DNA from 3 places in the Paraburkholderia sp. FW306-02-B genome. Region 3 is predicted to be linked to each of the others. Evidence: riboswitches for the same ligand, from Rfam matches in the RefSeq annotation. Region 3 holds a riboswitch; each other region holds the start of a gene.
What was found. A riboswitch is a leader RNA that binds a small molecule or an ion and turns the genes downstream of it on or off. The one in region 3 is predicted to bind cobalamin.
Positions count from the first base shown of each region.

Region 1 (2,261 bases), on a different contig from region 3:
CGAATAGCTTGCGCTCACCTTCCAATGCTCGGTGATGTCGAAGCCGTAGCCGAGATAGTAACTGTTCGCCCCGCCGAAATCGGAATACTGGTCGCGCCGCACGTTGGCCTGAATCTGGCTGCGCCCGAAGCGCCCCGTATAGCCGGCGAAACCCGAATTCACATGCCGGTCGGGGGCCGCGAACGTGTCCGAGTCGAGGCGCTGATCGAGATGCTCATAGCCGACCCGCAGCTTCTGCTGCGCGGCGAGCGCGAAATCGTTCTGCCACGTGTACTGGCGATTGTCGGTATCGAAGCGGCCGTTGTACACGCCGTTGGTGTTCGACACGCTGCGGTCGTCGCCTTCGGAGACGATAACGTGGCTGGTCCACCAGTCGGTCACCTTGCCGTTGGCGAACACCGACATTTGCCGCACTTTGCTATACAGGTTGTTCAGATCGGTCGGCACGCCGTACGCGTTATCGTAGCTATTGTTGCCGTTCGACTGGAAATACGTGACGCCTGCGTCCCACTTGTCATTGAACTTGTGACGCAACGAGGCGGAGATGCTCTCGTTCAGATAGCCGTTCGCATTCGGATTTGCGTTGGGCGCCTTACCCGGATTGAGCGACGAGAAGCCGTCGTCTTTCGCGCGCGCGAGAGAAACGCTGAAGGTGGTCTTGCCGTCTTTATCCAATGCGCCGTTCACGCCGGCCTGTTGCGTCTGCGTGTGATAGCTGCCGTAGCCCACCGAAAAATTGAAGCGCGGCGGATGATCGCCCCCGTCTTTCGTGAACACCTGCACGACGCCGCCGATTGCGCCCGAGCCGTATAACGCGGACACATTGCCGTTCACCACTTCGACGTGATCGACCTGATCGAGCGGGATCTGCGCGAGTTGCGGCGCACCGAGACTCACCGAGTCGACCCGCACGCCGTCGATCAGCACCAGCGATTGGGTCGACGATGCACCGCGCAGGAACAGGCTCGCGGTCGAACCAGGGCCGCCCGTGCGCGAGATTTGCGCGCCGGGTGCGCGTTGCAGCAGACCCGGCAAATCGGTCGCGGTCGCGTCGGCGATATCTTGCTGATCGAATAGTGTGGTCTGCGGGATCGTATCGGCGAGCGGCTGCGGCCCGCGCCCGGCGGTGACCACAACGGGCGACAACACCGTGGGAAAAGAACTCGCCGTGCCGGTATCCGACGAACTCACTGAAGAAGTAGCTGAAGAAGAAACCGAAGAAGACGCAGCCTGAGCGTGCGCGACGAGCGGCAGGCCCGCAAAGGCGAGCAACGCCGCGCGAGCGATGGGGGACAGCATGGGACGATATTCCTGTGGATAGCGTGCGCGGCCCGCTTCCCCGCAGGCCGATGCGTAACGAGGCGCCCGCGCTTTTTACGAATTTGCGCGGGACGGACCTCTCCCTCTGGCCGGTATCCGGGCTGGCGACACATCGATCCCACCTTCCCACGCGTGACGCGCAGTGGCACACTCGCGTGTTTAACTTCGAACACACGATCAGGATCGACCTGCATGACGACATGCGGTCGCTTACCGTTGCGGGGGCAGCGCAGGCTGGCGTGTTCAGGCGAACGTCGCGCCCTGCTTCCCGTTTAACTGCGCGCACTGTCGAAAAGCACGCGCGGGCACCAAAGTGCGGCCAGTTTAGGAGCGCCCCCCGGGTCCGTCAAGAATGGTTAATCCGTGCTCGATCTGTTCGGTTAAGTGCGGATTATTGTTCGATGCAGGCGTCGTTTTTCGTCATATGGTCGATAAAAGGCGGCACAAAGCGAGGTTGTTACGTCTCGAAACGAGACAATTGTCGGAACCTGCGACATTCCGCGCTAAAATGCGAGGTCTTTAGAGGACGCAGCACATGCTCACCGAACTCGAAACACTTTCACAAAATATCGGCAAGCTGATTGCGATCAGCCAGCGCCACAATGAAGCGCGACTCGCGCTCGAAGAGCAGCTCGCCCAAACGCGCGCCGAGGCGGAGGCCACACGTACTGAACTCGCGTTGCTGCGCGAGGAACGCGATGCGCTGCAAGCGGAACGCGACGCGCTGTCGGCGAAGATCGACGACGCACAGGTACGCCTGAATGCGATTCTCGAAAAACTGCCGCGAGCACGCGCGCAGACCGAGCCTGATAATCAGCTCGACCTGCTCGAACCCGCACAGCACGAGGTCGAAGCGGACAGCGCCGCCACCCGCCACGGAGAAAATGCATGACCACCAAGCAGATCGAAGTATCGATTCTCGGCGTGCCGTATCGCCTCGC
Region 1 covers NZ_JBYSXZ010000001.1:1,011,736-1,013,996, reverse strand. Annotated here, with positions in the region: gene AC3WOG_RS04540 (TonB-dependent receptor domain-containing protein) at 1-1,299, opposite strand, end outside; cobalamin riboswitch at 1,391-1,648, opposite strand; gene AC3WOG_RS04535 (ATPase) at 1,856-2,212, shown strand; gene AC3WOG_RS04530 (cell division protein ZapA) at 2,209-2,261, shown strand, end outside.
Region 1: another riboswitch for cobalamin. It lies ahead of AC3WOG_RS04540 (TonB-dependent receptor domain-containing protein); the one in region 3 lies ahead of cobA (uroporphyrinogen-III C-methyltransferase).

Region 2 (2,261 bases), 1.4 Mb from region 3:
GCAGCAATGATCACGATAAACACCGCCCCCGCCACAATCGACCCATTCCACGCGCCCAACTTCATCACCGCGCGACGCCGTACCTTCAGCGAAAACACCATCGCGGTCAGCGAAACAGCAATCATCAGGAAGAACAAACCGGTTCGCGTCCCGATCGTCTCAGGATCGCCCACCGACGGTGGATTCGCCGGATACTTGATGTTCGGGACGATCACCAACGCAATGAACGCGCCAAGTGCAAGCCATGCAGACAACGCGCGCGCACTCAACGTACCAGCCCGGCCATACGCATACGCGAACACCAGCGAGAACAGTCCGCCGAACGCCGCGCCATACGTCACCACGCCTGTCAGCAACCCCAAACCCGCTTGCGTGCCGCGGCTCACCAGTTCGTCGTGTTCGTGCGCGTCGCCGCTCGCTACTACTGCCTTTTCCTCGAACGAAATCGCCTGCTCGACCTGCGGTTCGCCCACGACTCTGGCAAAGCCGAACGTGAGCAGTCCCGCGGCGATGCCTGCAAGCATGCCGCGTACCAACAATTTACCAACCATGTTCGACTCCGTTAGTGGCAGGGAAAGCCCAGCAAATGACGGCCATCGTGCACGAACTCATGCACATACATGCCGGGAATCAGCGACGTAGCGCCCTGTTCCGCACCAACGAAATAAAGCGCGAGCAACAGCAGCAAGCCGCCGAACACGACCCAGGGCAGCAGCTCGCGCAGCGGTATCGGCGTGGGTCGAGTGGCAGGCTGAGCAGCCGGATCGAAAACAGCATCGGTCATGATGGACATCTCCTGGGGGGTAACGCGCCCCGATAGTCGATTGAAGAGGAATGGTGCGAAGCTCAGGTCTGGCTTTCGGCGTGTGAATCACCGATTACAGTGGCGCGACCGCGCCGGGCTCTCACCGGCTTCCGCGCTTCGCAGTCCCGCTATTCTACGCGCTAAACTTTGCCCCTCGGTAGCGCAAAACATGCACGCAGCGTCCGGCTTTTGCCCGGCTTCTAAGGAAAGGAACTGAATGGACATCCGGCTGTTACTGATCAGCCACGCGTCGACTGCCGCTATGCGCGCAGGCCGCTTCCCCGCCGACGATCCACTCGACGAGCGCGGCCTCGCCGAAGCCAGCGCCGCGCGTGAGCGTCTGTCGATCGCTCGCGACGCGACGGTTTTCGTCAGCCCGGCCCTTTGTGCACGCGCTACGGCATCGGCATTAGGGCTCGCGGCGACGGTCGCGTCCGAACTGGCCGATATCGACTACGGACAATGGCATGGCCGGCGCCTCGCGGACCTCGCCGTCGAGGCACCGCAGGACCTCACCGCATGGACGCGCGATCCGGATGCGGCCGCGCATGGCGGCGAGTCGTTTAGTCAGCTCGTGAAACGGGTAGGCCAATGGCTCGACGCGCCAGGCGATGCACCAAACGATGCACGCAGCGTCGTCGGTGTCACGCATGCGCCGGTGATCCGGGCCGCGATCGTTCACGCGCTGGGTGCGTCGCCCGCAGTGTTTCCACGCATCGAAATCGCGCCGCTTTCGGTGGTCGAGTTGCGACGCTCGCAGCGCGGTTGGGCGTGGTGGCCAGCGCGGCAGCAATAGCGGCCGCGTGGGCAAGCAAAACAACACTCACTTGCCCGAGACGACCAGCCGCAGTTTGTTCGATCCCGCCGGCGTCGCGGTAATCTCGGTCCGCTTGCCGGGTGTGCCTACATAAAAGTGTTGACGTCCCGGCGAATTCTGATCGTGCGTCGCCTCCGGCAAACATGATGCGATGTCGGCCGCGACGGCTTGCAGCGCGTCCGCGTTCGAACCGGCATCGTGATGCGGCGTCCACATACATTGGTAGCTGCCGTGGCTCGCGGAACACTGCGCGTCGTCGCCGTAGGGTTGCGCGACACCTTTGCCGTCCTCCGGCGTCAGCGAGGCCAACCCGCCCGGCGCGGCCGCAACGATGCGTTTGAGCGACGCGCAGGGACTAGGCGCATCGTCGGCATTCGCACTGAACGGCAGCAAGGCGCTTAGAGATACAGCGGCAATCGCCGCAGCGAATATCCTGGTCTTGTTCATCTCGACACAGTCCTTCAAAAGGGGGCTCTAGCGTAGCAGCACGGTTCGTGCCCATCGCGTGCCGGTGACGTGCCCTTGAGGACAGTCCGCTGTCCGCGCCGTCACGCTGATTCAGCGCCACCTCGCTCATTGTTCACATCCTTTGGTGTCGAACATCGCCGCTAGCGCGCATACCGACGTAAGCATGTGTGC
Region 2 covers NZ_JBYSXZ010000002.1:541,445-543,705, reverse strand. Annotated here, with positions in the region: gene AC3WOG_RS23410 (CbtA family protein) at 1-551, opposite strand, end outside; gene AC3WOG_RS23405 (CbtB domain-containing protein) at 563-784, opposite strand; cobalamin riboswitch at 771-976, opposite strand; gene AC3WOG_RS23400 (histidine phosphatase family protein) at 1,023-1,601, shown strand; gene AC3WOG_RS23395 (hypothetical protein) at 1,629-2,069, opposite strand; gene AC3WOG_RS23390 (alpha/beta hydrolase) at 2,196-2,261, opposite strand, start outside.
Region 2: another riboswitch for cobalamin. It lies ahead of AC3WOG_RS23405 (CbtB domain-containing protein); the one in region 3 lies ahead of cobA (uroporphyrinogen-III C-methyltransferase).

Region 3 (2,261 bases):
TTCTTTTCGTGGCCTTCGCGCCGGCGCTCGGTCATGCGTTGATGCGATTCGGGATCGGTTTTCATGGAAGGTCCTGTTCGTTGGAGTCGTTGCGTGTCTGGTCGATGCCGGCGTGAGCGGTCGAAGCGATCGCTACGGTGACGCCGTCGAGTGCGGTTTTGCGCACGATCAGGCGTGCATCGGGTGTATGGGGTTGAGCGGCGGCCGCAGCGAGCAAGGCACAGGGTTCGCAGACGCCGTCCACGCCGAGGTGTTCGCGTGCCGCCGCCGAAGGCTCGGCATCGGCAACGGGTAATGCCGCAATTTGCTCACGGCTGAATAGTTTCAATGGTAATGCGTGACGTGCGCAGAATTCGAGCAAGCCTGCTTCGTGGGCTTTGACGTCGATGGTGGCGATCGCGCTGATTTTGTCGAACGCATGGGGGCCGAGCGCCGCGCGTACGGCGGTATCGATCTGCTCGGCCGAGCTGTGCAAGCGGCAACCGATGCCGACGCTCAGCGCTTTCATTGCGCGTCCACCGCATTAGCGTGAGCGACGGCTCGCTCCAACGCCAGCGACGCCACGCCGCCGATCACCACGATCGCCGGCGAGCCGAGCCCGGCGTTCGTGACTGCGTCGGCAAAGCCGCCGAGTGGCGCGAGCGCATGCCTTTGTTCAGGACGCGTAGCGGATTCGATCGCGGCACAAGGCGTGTCGGCGCCCATGCCGGCCGCGAGCATTGCGCCGACGATATCGTTCAGCCGCCGCATACCCATATAGATCACAAGCGTCATTCGCGTGGCAACGAGCGCCGCCCAGTCCGGCTCACCGCTTCCGGCGCCATGTCCGGTGACGAACACCACACCTTGCGCGTGATCGCGATGCGTGACCGGGATGCCGATTGCCGCGGGCGCCGCGATTCCCGCCGTGATGCCGTTGACGATTTCCACCTCGATGCCCGCTGCATGCAGTGCCTGCTGCTCTTCGCCGCCACGGCCGAACACGAACGGATCGCCGCCTTTCAAACGCGCGACACTGCGCCCGGCCTGCACATGGTCGAGCATTTGCGCGACGATGCCAGCTTGCGGCGTCGACGGATGCCCGCCGCGTTTGCCGACGTAGACGACCAGCGCGTCGGCGCGGGCGAACTGCAGCACGTCGGGATTCACCAGATCGTCGACCAGCACCACATCGGCCTGCGCCAACGCGCGAGTCGCCTTGAGCGTCATCAGTTCGACGTCGCCGGGGCCGGCGCCGATCAGCCAGGCGCGGCTCATCGCGGCGTGCATGGCGCGTGCCATGTCGTGACAAGGGGGGACGGGCGGGCCGTGAAGACGATCCAGGCGGAATTAGCGCTCATGCGGTGCGACAGATTACGCACGACGACAACGCCGCTCGCCGCGATTCCTCGGCAATCGCAAACGGGCGCGTCACATCGTGCTTCAGCGCCTTCCCATCCGTCCCTCGCGGATTCAGGCAGCCGGCGGCGTGACGTTCGCCGCCTCCGCGTCTGGCCGGTATCCGGGCTGGCGGCCTCATGCGCTTTGCCTTCCCGTCTGATTCGTCAGACAGTGACATCGAAAACGCATGCGCGGCGCCAAGGCGCCGCAGGTCGCTTACCGTTGCGGGGACAGCACAGGTTGAGCGCGATCGAGCGCTGCCTGTTTCCCGTTTAACTGCACATGCGAACGCATGTGCGAGCACCAAACGCGCGCATACGATAGCACATGGCGGCGCTCGCCAGCACGCTCGATAAGGCGCCGGCGCGGCCCGCGCTTCCTTGACGGCGCGGGACTGCGGGCCTACACTCGCACGCACTTTGGTGCTCGTGTGCGCGCTCGTGCGCATGCAGTTAAACGGGAAACAGGGCGCCCGCCTGCTATGGATCGGGTCAACCTGTGCTGCCCCCGCAACGGTAAGCGAAAAGCGGTGCCTGGATGCGTTCTCCGGCGCCGCGGAGCCGGCTTCGATGTCCACGCGCAAGGCCGCGTCGGCATATAACCACTGAGCGAGAAATCACTCGCGCGGGAAGGTGAAGCGGCGCTTTCGCCAGCCCGGATACCGGCCAGACTATGACGGATGAACACCGCGGGGATGCGGTGGCTCGTTCATGACCTCGTTCACGCTTTCTGTTTTCTGTTGCCGCGGCAACGCCGTTTTTCGTCCCCGCTGTCGTCCCCGTGTTTTGTTTTCGTGTTTGCTTGCCTGGCACTGGTTTGTGCTGGGCTCGAGCGTGAAGCGCATCAGGACGCGGGCCGCCGGCGTGTGAACGTGCAACCTC
Region 3 covers NZ_JBYSXZ010000002.1:1,946,844-1,949,104, forward strand. Annotated here, with positions in the region: gene cobO (cob(I)yrinic acid a,c-diamide adenosyltransferase) at 1-65, opposite strand, end outside; gene AC3WOG_RS29920 (cobalamin biosynthesis protein) at 62-508, opposite strand; gene cobA (uroporphyrinogen-III C-methyltransferase) at 505-1,257, opposite strand; cobalamin riboswitch at 1,476-1,703, opposite strand; cobalamin riboswitch at 1,784-2,064, shown strand.